3 regions of the Micromonospora sp. DT47 genome follow, and region 2 is predicted to be linked to each of the others. Evidence: riboswitches for the same ligand, from Rfam matches in the RefSeq annotation. Region 2 holds a riboswitch; each other region holds the start of a gene.

Region 1 (3,265 bases), on a different contig from region 2:
GCGCAGCGCCGACGGCAGGAAGCGCCCGGCCACGGCCAGCACGGCCAGCGCGAAGGCGATGTCGGTGGCCGTCGGGATCGCCCATCCCTTGACCGCGCCCGCCCCGGCGGCCCCGGCGATCAGGGTGAACAGCAGCGCGGGGACGAGCACCCCGCCCACCGCCGCAGCCACCGGCACCGCCGCGCGGCGCGGGTCCCGCAGATCACCGGCGACGAACTCGCGCTTGAGTTCCAGCCCGGCGACGAAGAAGAAGATCGCCAGCAGTCCGTCCGCCGCCCAGGTGGCGAGGCTGAGGTCGAGGTGCAGGGACGCCGGGCCGAACGTGACGTCCCGCAGCGACCGGTAGCCGTCCGCCCAGGGCGAGTTCGACCAGATCAACGCCACCAGCGCGCCGACCAGCAGGAGTGCCCCGCCGACCGTCTCCTTGCGGAGGATGGCGGATATCCGGCTGGTCTCGCCCCAGGAGAGTCGGGCGAACAGGATGGCACGGCGCCGGGTGGCGTCGGTCACGGGGTCTCCTCGTCGGCAGGGGTCACGTCGTCCCATCGCCGACCAGACTTCCCGGCACACCAGGGCCAACCCTATCCCCGTGCGGTCGCGCGAATGCAGGTCCCGGGTCTTGCCGGCGGCCCACTGCTGGCTCCTACCCGCCGGACCGCTCCGGAGAACCCGCCGGCCGGTCCGGACACGACGACGCCCGGCCGGTGGACCGGCCGGGCGTCGTCGGTGCGGTGGTGCGCCCTCGATGAGGGGCGATGCGTCAGAGGCTGAGCTTCTGACCCGGGAAGATCAGGCCCGGGTCGGCGCCGACGACGCGCTTGTTGCGCTCGTACAGCGCCTGCCAGCCACCGGCCAGGTCCTTCGCGTCGGCGATCTGCGACAGGGTGTCGCCCGGCCGCACCACGTACGTGTCGCCGCTGGACGCCGGAGCGCTGCGCCGCTCGCTGCGGCTGTTGCCCTGCTTCTGCTGGGCGGACCGCTCGGTCTTCTTCGACTTGGCGGTCGACCGCGACTCGGAGCGCCGCTCCGACTTCTGCGGCTTCTCCGACTTCTCGGAGCCGCTGGAGTAGCTCTTCGTCGAGCCACCCTTCTTGCCGCACACCGGCCAGGCGCCGATGCCCTGGCCATCGAGCACCCGCTCGGCGATCGCGATCTGCTCGCCACGGCTGGCCAGGTCGGCACGGGAGGCGTACTTCTTGCCGCCGTAGCCGGACCAGGTGCCCTGCGAGAACTGCAGGCCACCGTAGTAGCCGTTCCCGGTGTTGATGTGCCAGTTGCCGCCGGACTCGCACTGGGCGATCGCGTCCCAGTTGACGCTGGCGGCGCTGGCCGGAGCGGCCGGCGCCAGAACGGCGGCGATCCCGGTGACCGCGCCGACGGCGAGCGTGCCGACGGCGACCCGGCGCGAGCTGACCCGTCGGTGACGGGCGGTGTGTTCAGTTGCCATCTGTGATCCTCCACGCCGACGAGGTGAGCTGTCGGGTTCGGGCCGAGGAGCCCGGCCGCCGCAGGCGGCTTCACCCCGAGGTGACGTGCACCGAAGAACGTGTGGGTCCCCCGCTCCATGCCAGTTGCCTTGGTCCCGGTCGGCGGCATGGATTAGGCGTTACCGACCGTGGTGTCCGCGATGGCGGACCAGAACGACGTTAGGAGCCGTTTCGGCCGATTGCCCACTTCTTGTGAAGTTCTTCACCCGGTCAGGCGAAGGGGCGACCTCCCGAGTTGCGGACCGTCCACAGGCGTAGACAATCCCGTCCTCAGTGTGGTGACCGCTGGCCCTGGCTGGCGGCTGCGGTCTCCCCCGTGCGGCTCAACTCGCCGGGCTGGAGCTGAACCGCACTGGGGCTCCACACCTCCACCCGATCACCCACCACTCTGGCCAGCAGGCACGCGCCGCGCCGGTCCGCGCGCAGCGCCAGTCCGACATGGCCGCCGGCGGTGGCGACGTCCCGGCGTACCCGGGGGTCGAGCGCGAGACCGTCGAGGACCGCGCCGACGGACGCCACGGTGGCGGCGGTGCCGGTCGGCAACTCCCGGCGCAGCCGCTCGGCAGGGTGGCCTCGGGGCGCGGGGTGACCGGGGCGGTGGCCGGACAGTCCACCTCGGCCACCGGGTCCGCCGTCTCGCCCTGGTACCGGAGGCGGTAACAGAGCGTCACCTCGGCATGCCCGCTCTCCGACCCGTCCCAGTTCATTGTGGTGGCCTCGCTTTGCGTCCGGACGATCAGTGACACGCCGTCGCCTTCATCCCGGGTGGTGCGCGGAGCGCCATCAGCTTGCTCCCCTGCCGCCCGGTCACGGCCCGGCCGAACTCGTCGGCCTGCCACGGCCGCCCCCGCGCGATCGCGGCGGTCACCTCGCCCAGTCGGGCCCGCGCCCGCCAGGCTGCAAGGCGTCCTGGCATACGCCGCCCTCGACCTGGGGAACGCCGAGGCTGCCATGACGCACGCGCAACGCCCCTGGACATGCGGGATCAGCCTGATCTTGCTGGCAGGTGGGGTCGACGCGGAACGAGCTGCCCGACAGACGCCCATCACCGGCAAGTCGTACACCACTTCCATGGACGCCACCGTGCGTGGCTCAGCCGCGCGTCAAGCGCGTGGCGTGGTTCGTCTCCTCAGGTGAGACCTCACTGCGTCGGCTGATGCGTAGTTGCCACCGCGTGTGCGCGCCTTCCGGACCGGGCAGTTGACCGCGGGACAGCGCCAGGTCGATGCGCTGCCGGACGGTGTCTTCCAGCTCCGGTTCGGCAGCGAACAGAATCCTCAGACGCACCTCACCGTCGCTCCGATCCGCACGGGTGTGGTGCGAGGCCAAGGGGCATGGCGGCTCGTGTTCCCAATGGCCGCACAAGGCCATAGTGATCGCCGCACCGGGAGCCTGCGTGTCGGCGTCCGGCGCCATGAGGAGAATCGCCTCGTGAGCGAACGCCTGCCGCATGCGATCAGTATGCCGGGTGCCATCGCCGCAGCTCATGTCCCGTGACAGAACACCCGGCGACGGCCACAGACTGCCGAGCTGCGCTCTATCAGATCAAGGCGGCCCGCAGGCCACCTCCGGCCGGCATTGGCCGGGCCGGCCGGCCACACTGACGGAACATGAGACAAGGAGATCGCTGGGAGTGCCAAGCGGTCCTCACCAGCTGGGCACGAAGTACGGCCGATGGTCCAGGCGCCGGGAGCCTCTGCCAAAGCCCCTGGCCTGGCCGAGCCGGGACGATCGCCGACAGGGCTGGTCGCCCCCCCGAGGTTGGGGTGATCGCTGCC
Region 2 (3,265 bases):
CTGGTCGGCCCGGTCGGCGCGGCGACACGCCCGGCCGCTGCGGGTGGGCGGCATCGGCGGTAGCGTGGCCCCGTGCTCCCGGTCGCGCTCACCAGTCCCCTGTGGTGGGTGACGCGCTGGATTTCCCGGCTGCTGACCGGCCTCGCCGTGGCGATGGCGCTCTCCCTGAGCGGCCCGGCCCTGCCCGACGACGTCGCGCCGGCCGCGGCCCTGCCCTTGGGCGTGTCGCTCCCGGCGACCGCGGGTCCGCCCGCCGCCCCGGCCACGGCGTCCACCGCCCTGTCGTTCACCACCTCCGTCGCCCGGTCGGTTCCGACGATCGCCGCCCCGGCCGACGACTCGCCCCTCGCCGGCGCCGGGGGTCTCACCGACCGGCACGCCGGCCCGACCGACGCCGTCGGGGTGGCCGACCGCGCCGCCGCCACGGCCGGGGCGACGACCGCGCCGCTCCCGGCCCTCGCCGGGCTCTCCCCGGCCGCCTCGGGGCCACGCGCGCCGCCCGCGGCCTGACCGCCCACGCGGGGGCCGAGCCGCGCACACCTCTCCCCGAACCTCACCTCCCGCACCCGCCCGATCAGGTCCGGGCGCCGCCGCTGACGGCCGCGCCCGGCTTCGCGGGCCACGTGCGGACTCCTCTGCCGCATCCCGGTCCCGTGAGGAGCCGACCATGAACACCGTCCTCTACCAGTTCCTGATCGAGGTCCCGACGGCCGCCGCCATCTGGTCCGCCCTGCTCGTGCTCGCCCTGACCGGGCTCACCGTCGTGGTCGCCCGCCCCGAGCGGGACCGCCCGGCCGACGAGGGGGCGCCCGTCGAGCCGCTCCCGGGTGACGCCGCGCCGGAGATGGCCGACCTGCGCCGGTACGCCGAGGAGGTCGCGGTCGCGGCGGCCGGCGCCGCGCAGACGGCCCGGCGTCGCCGGGACGCCTGGCTGACCGCCCAGGAGGAGGTCGACCGTGCCTGGTCGGCGTACGACGAGGCGGAGGGGGTCGCCCGACGCTTCACCGGCACCGCCGCGCTGCCCACCCCGCGTACTCCGCGCACCCCCGCCGAGTACGCCGGCCGGGAGCGCTGGGTGCACCGGGCCGCGGTGGCCGCGCACTGGCGGGGCGAGCTGTCGCTGACGCAGCTGCGGGACGTCTTCGCGCACCGGGACGGCTGGGACCCGCGTCGGCACCCGGTCGAGCAGGAGGTGCTCCTGGCCCGGGCGGTACGCGACGGCCGCCGGGAGGCGTACCGGTCGGCGACCGAGCGGGAGCGGTCGGCCTGGCGGGACGCCGAGCTGGCCGCCGAGGCGGCCCGGGCGCTGGCCGTCGAGGCGTACGCGGCGGCGGAGCGGCTGCGGCCGGTCCGGGTGCCGGCCCGGCGCGCGTCGGTGGTGGCGCGGACGGTGCCCGCGGCGCGGTGGCGCCCGGCTCGGGTGGGCTGATAGGAGAAAAGGGGCCGAATTGTTACCGCGAATACCGTGAGCCCGGTCACGGCCGCGCCGAACCGGTCATCCGGTACAGCCGGCGACATCGACGGCAACGATCTTCGGTGATTGTCGCCGGCCTGTCCGGTTGTCGCCCGGCGGCGTCGTGAGCGAACGCCGTCCCATTGAGTGACGTCAGTGCCGAACTGCACCGGAAATTTCTCGCCCCGATCATGTTTACGCAGGTGGGAGTGCTTGGCTGGCCGCGAACCGGCCAGTAATGTCGCCTCGGTCCGGTGCGGTTTCCGATCGCAAGAGGCGACGCCGCGCGGACCCGCTCAATCGTGGAGACCACGAACCGGGGACCCAAGCAGTCCTGGGGTGAATCCGCGGGCCACGGCCCGTGGTAGGGCGTTCTTCCCGCCCGAATCCGTCAGCTAACCCGGTCGGCGGCGTCGGAAGGAGTTCCATCCTCGTGCAGCTCGATCCCACCCCGCAGGTGTTCCCCCGCCTCGGTGCCGGGGTGCCGTCGCCGGTCCGCTGCGCAGTAGCGCGCTGATTCCGGCATCCGCCCCGCTGCCCGGCACCGACCGGGCGATCCCCCCGCTGAGCGGTCCCGCACCGGCCCTGATCCCGCGCGTGACACACCGCCACGTGCCGGTCCGGCGCGCCCGCTCCCGCCCTCGTACCGTGGAGGAACACCCGTGAAGCACCACATGAAGCGGCAGCTGCGGCGTCTGGCCACCGAGCGCTCGTACCAGGTCGTCGCCGGTTCGGCCGCAGCCCTCGTGCTGGCGTCCGGCACCGCCGCCCTGCTCGCCGGCACCGACGAGGCCCCGGTCCGGCAGCAGACCTCGGCCGCCGTGGCCGAGGCGGCCCCGCGGCTGGGCGACGTCGCCACCCGCAGCCAGGCCCGCGTCGCCGCCCCCACCCCCTCGGCCAGCCCCTCGGCGAGCCCCTCGCCGTCGGCCAGCGCCACCAAGGCCAAGGCGGCCGACCCGGACCTGACCCGCAAGGCGGCGCCGAAGCCCCCGTCGACGAAGGTCCTCAGCTACAACTACGAGGCTCAGACCACCTACTTCAACTGCGGTCCGGCGGCGGTGCGCAACGCGCTCAGCGCGGCCGGCGTCGAGCGGACCCAGGACGAGCTGGCCGGCCCGCTCGGCACCACCGAGATGGGCACCAACTCGGCCGAGGACACCACCCGGGGGCTGAACCAAATGGTCAAGGGCAACCCGTACCGGACCCGGATGTTCGAGGGCACCCCGAGCTCGGCGCAGATCGACCGGCTCCAGACCGACGTGGTCAAGGCGATCACCGACAAGCGTGGCGTGGTGGCCAACGTGGCCGGCAGCGCCACCGACTCCAATGGCGGCTGGCACTCCTTCCCCGGCGGCCACTACATCGCCGTGGTCGGCTACAAGAACGACGGCCGGACCGTCCGGATCGCCGACTCGGCCGACCCGAGCCTGCCGTCGTACTGGATGAGCACCATCGACCTGGCGAACTGGATCGCCACCCGCGGCTACTCCGCCTGATCCCACCCTGCGCGTACCGGGCGCCGGCTCCCCTGGGGGCCGGCGCCCGTCGCCGTTCCCGGGGCTCGCGGGGCATGGCCGGACGGTGGCACACTGCGGCCCATGACCGACGGATCGGATTGCCGGCGGATCCTCCTGCTGCTGCATGGGATGGGCGCCACCGGCGACGTCTGGCTGCCCTGGGCGCCGCTGCTGGAGCACCGCTGGCCGGGGCGCTGGTTCGCCCCGGACCTGGCCGGCCACGGCTGGTCGTCACCGCTACCCGGGTACACCTTCGCCGGTCTCGCCGACCGGGTCGCCGCCGGGCTGGAACCGG
Region 3 (3,265 bases), on a different contig from region 2:
GAGGTGCTGGGCAGCGTCGAGTACGCGGTGACCGTCCTCGGCACGCCCCTGGTGGTGGTGCTGGGGCACGACGCCTGCGGCGCGGTGCAGGCCGCCCGGGACGCCGCCCGTACCGGTACGCCGCCGGCCGGCCATCTCCGGGCGGTGGTGGACGCGGTCTGGCCGAGCCTGCGGCGGGCGGCCGCCGAGGGCGTCGACGACATCGACGGCATCGTCGACATCCATATCGCGTACACCGTCGAGGCCCTGCTCGGCAACTCCGCGATGCTGGCCGCCGAGGTGGCCGCCGGGCGGTGCGCGGTGGTCGGCATGTCGTACCGGCTCACCGCCGGTGAGGTGCGGACGGTGGCCGCGGTGCCGGCCGGCGGACCCGCCACCGCGGTGCCGGCCCAGCCGGGTCCCGACGGCCGCGCCTCCGCCGTCGCCGGCTGACCCGCCCCCGGGTACGCGACGAGGGCCGCCCCGCACTCGGCGGGACGGCCCTCGGTGGTACGCGGCGGCGTCGTCAGAGCATCGACATGTGTACGTGGTCGGTATGGTTCGACGGCCCGCTGTACGACCTCCACCCGGTCGCCGGGAACCAGATCTGCCGGTTCCAGATGACGTAGTAGATGCCCAGCCGGTCCGCGTTGCGGATCAGGAACGCGGCGAGGTTGTTGCCGTACATCCGGGTGTCGTTGTTGTACCAGGGAGCGAAACCGCTCCTCTGCAGCGACCAGTCGCAGGCCTTGCCCTTCGGGTGCTCCCACGGCCCGCCCGACCGGTAGCAGCCGGCGAAGCGCTTGAAGCCCGCCCGGCGGACCTCGTTGTAGGCGTGCAGTGTGCGCGGCGTGATCAGGCCCGAGGTGGTCGGGTCGTTCTCGGTACGGTACTCGGGACGCCAGTCGCCGTCCGCCGTCCGGCCCGGCCCGATCCGGGCGACCGGTGACGTCGCGTTGACCAGGCCGCCGGTGAAGCCCTCGCCGCCGACCAGCGCGAGGGCCTTCTCCGCCTCCCGACTCTCCCGGGCCATGTCGTTGGTGAGCCGCTGCTGCTCGCGCACCTCGCCGTCGAGCGCCAGCTTGGCCTGTTCCGCGCGGTTCTTGGCGGCGGTGATCCCGCTGAGCTTCTGCGCGTTGACCATGTTCAGCTCGTCAAGGGCGGAGGCGCGCTTGACGAACGAGTCGGGGTCACCGCTCTCCAGCAGCATCGCCACCGCGCCGATCCGGCCGGTCCGGTAGGACTGCGCCGCGATCTGGCCCACCCGCGGCCGCAGCGCCTCCAGCTCGTCCTGGGCGCGGCGTACCTCGAGTGCGAGCTGCCGTTGACGCTTCTTCGACTTCTCCAGCTGCGACTTCGCCTTGGAGTACTCGCGGTTGCGCAGCTCGATGACGTCGGTGAGCAGCTTGGGCTCCCCGTCCTCCTCGTGCCCCGACGGGGTCGGGGTGGAGGGCGCGGCTATCGCGGGGGCCGGCCCGGCGACGATCGCCAGGGCGGCGAGCACGGCCACCACCGGTGTCAACCAGCGGCGCAGGGGTGCCGTCACAGTGTTCCCTTCCCTCGACCGCCGACCGAGTTAGCTGACGGGTTCGGGACGGAAGTGGCCCCTACCGCTGTCGCGGATTCACCCCAGATACCTGGTTCCCCGGCTCGCCGTGCGGCGATTGGGCGGTGGCACCGCAGGCGCCGCTGCGCGCCTTCGGCGGTGACCGGCAGCGAGGTTACCCGAGAGGAGTACCAGGGATCTACGTCCAGAACCCGACTAAACGCGTTATTTCGCAATGGCGGTGCGTGATCAGTGACGCGGTTATCAGCCTCCGCGCCGCGGGCGGTCACGCAGCGGAGTGTCACCATGCCGTGTCCGTGTTCCTTTCCGGGTCGGGCCACCGAGCGGGGGCCGGGGTGGACGTGCGGCCGTGCCGCGGCGCGCTGAGCGCCTCCAGCGCCGCGGCACGGTCGACCGGGGGGCGGGGCGTGGGCGCCGGGCCGTCCGGCGGCGCCGAGTCGGGGGCGGGTCCGCGTCCGGCGGTGGTGACCAGCGCGGCCAGGCCGGTGGTCAGCGGCACGGCCGCCACCAGGCCGAGCGTCGCCACCGCGCTGCGGACGATCTCCTGGGCCAGGAACTCGCTGGTGAGGATCTGGCTCACCGGCCGACTGTCGGCGGTCAGCAGGAGCAGCAGCGGCAGCGAGGCGCCGGCGTACGCCAGCACGATGGTGTTGACCGTGGACGCGATGTGCGCCCGGCCGACCCGGGTGGCGGCCCGGTAGAGCTGCAACCGGGACAGCCCGGGGTTGGCGTGGGCCAGCTCGGTGACGGTGGCCGCCTGGGTGACGGTGACGTCGTCGAGGACGCCCAGCGAGCCGATGATGATGCCGGCCAGCAGCAGGCCGTGCAGGTCGACGTCGCGCTGGTACATCGACAGCGTGGTGGCCTCCTCGCTGCCGTACCCGGTCAGGTGGGTGGCGGCGGTGGCCAGCGTGCCGAGGATCCCGGTCAGCACCAGGCTGCCGAGCGTGCCGAGCACCGCGACCGAGGTTTGCGCGGTGACCCCGTGGGTGAGGTACAGCACCACGAACATGATCAGCGCCGAACCGGTGATCGCGATCAGCAGCGGTGAGCCGCCGGCGGAGATGCCGGGCACCACGAAGGCCAGCAGGATGGCGAAGCTGGCGGCCAGGCCGGCCAGCGCCGCCAGCCCGCGCAGCCGCCCGAACGCCACGATCGCCGCCGCGAAGAGCGCCACCAGCCAGACCAGCGGCTTGCCCCGCTGGTGCTCGGCGATGTTCCAGCTGCTGGCCGTCGGGTCCGCCGGGTCGGAAAGCTTGACCAGCACGATCTCGTCGTGCACCGCCACGGTGGGCGCGCCCGGCCCGGACGGCATCGGGGTCTCCACCTGCTTCCCGGCGTCCGGCCCCTGCTCGACCTTGACGGTCACCGTGCCGCACGGCCCACCGGCCACCCCCGGCGCCCCCTCGGGGACCTCCGGCGTGGGCGGGCAGGGCTCGTTCACCACCCGGGTCACCGTGCCGTGGTAGCGCGGCACGTCACCCCCGCCGTCCGGCTCCCGGGTGTCCTGCGGCCAGAGCACCAGCGCGGCGATCACCGTGATGACGAACAGCGGGACCACCGTCGCGACGAGGATCCGTCGCACCCGGCGCGGGGTGGACGGAGCGGGACGGGTGTGGTCGGCGCCCATGGTGAGTCTCCTGACGATCCGGGGCAGGGTACGTGTCAGCCGGCTGGTCGGTTCACCGGCGGCACGGCCGGACCGGGACACGGGCCCGG

Evidence for each region. Region 2 has a riboswitch for cyclic di-AMP ahead of ACLQ2U_RS31050 (C39 family peptidase). Riboswitches for the same ligand answer to the same signal wherever they lie in the genome.
Region 1: linked by a shared signal. The riboswitch ahead of ACLQ2U_RS28930 (transglycosylase family protein) and the one ahead of ACLQ2U_RS31050 (C39 family peptidase) in region 2 are both predicted to bind cyclic di-AMP.
Region 3: linked by a shared signal. The riboswitch ahead of ACLQ2U_RS00300 (coiled-coil domain-containing protein) and the one ahead of ACLQ2U_RS31050 (C39 family peptidase) in region 2 are both predicted to bind cyclic di-AMP.

What each region holds. Positions count from the first base shown of each region.
Region 1 is NZ_JBNCLC010000029.1:13,225-16,489, forward strand. Features, by position in the region: gene nhaA (Na+/H+ antiporter NhaA) at 1-510, opposite strand, end outside; gene ACLQ2U_RS28930 (transglycosylase family protein) at 761-1,447, opposite strand; cyclic di-AMP (ydaO/yuaA leader) riboswitch at 1,446-1,616, opposite strand; gene ACLQ2U_RS28935 (hypothetical protein) at 1,758-2,006, opposite strand; gene ACLQ2U_RS28940 (hypothetical protein) at 2,224-2,403, opposite strand; gene ACLQ2U_RS28945 (hypothetical protein) at 2,580-2,939, opposite strand.
Region 2 is NZ_JBNCLC010000041.1:14,189-17,453, reverse strand. Features, by position in the region: gene ACLQ2U_RS31060 (hypothetical protein) at 73-510, shown strand; gene ACLQ2U_RS31055 (hypothetical protein) at 668-1,429, shown strand; cyclic di-AMP (ydaO/yuaA leader) riboswitch at 1,737-1,878, shown strand; gene ACLQ2U_RS31050 (C39 family peptidase) at 2,116-2,949, shown strand; gene ACLQ2U_RS31045 (alpha/beta fold hydrolase) at 3,052-3,265, shown strand, end outside.
Region 3 is NZ_JBNCLC010000001.1:53,699-56,963, reverse strand. Features, by position in the region: gene ACLQ2U_RS00305 (carbonic anhydrase) at 1-432, shown strand, start outside; gene ACLQ2U_RS00300 (coiled-coil domain-containing protein) at 506-1,525, opposite strand; cyclic di-AMP (ydaO/yuaA leader) riboswitch at 1,530-1,660, opposite strand; gene ACLQ2U_RS00295 (YibE/F family protein) at 1,827-3,176, opposite strand.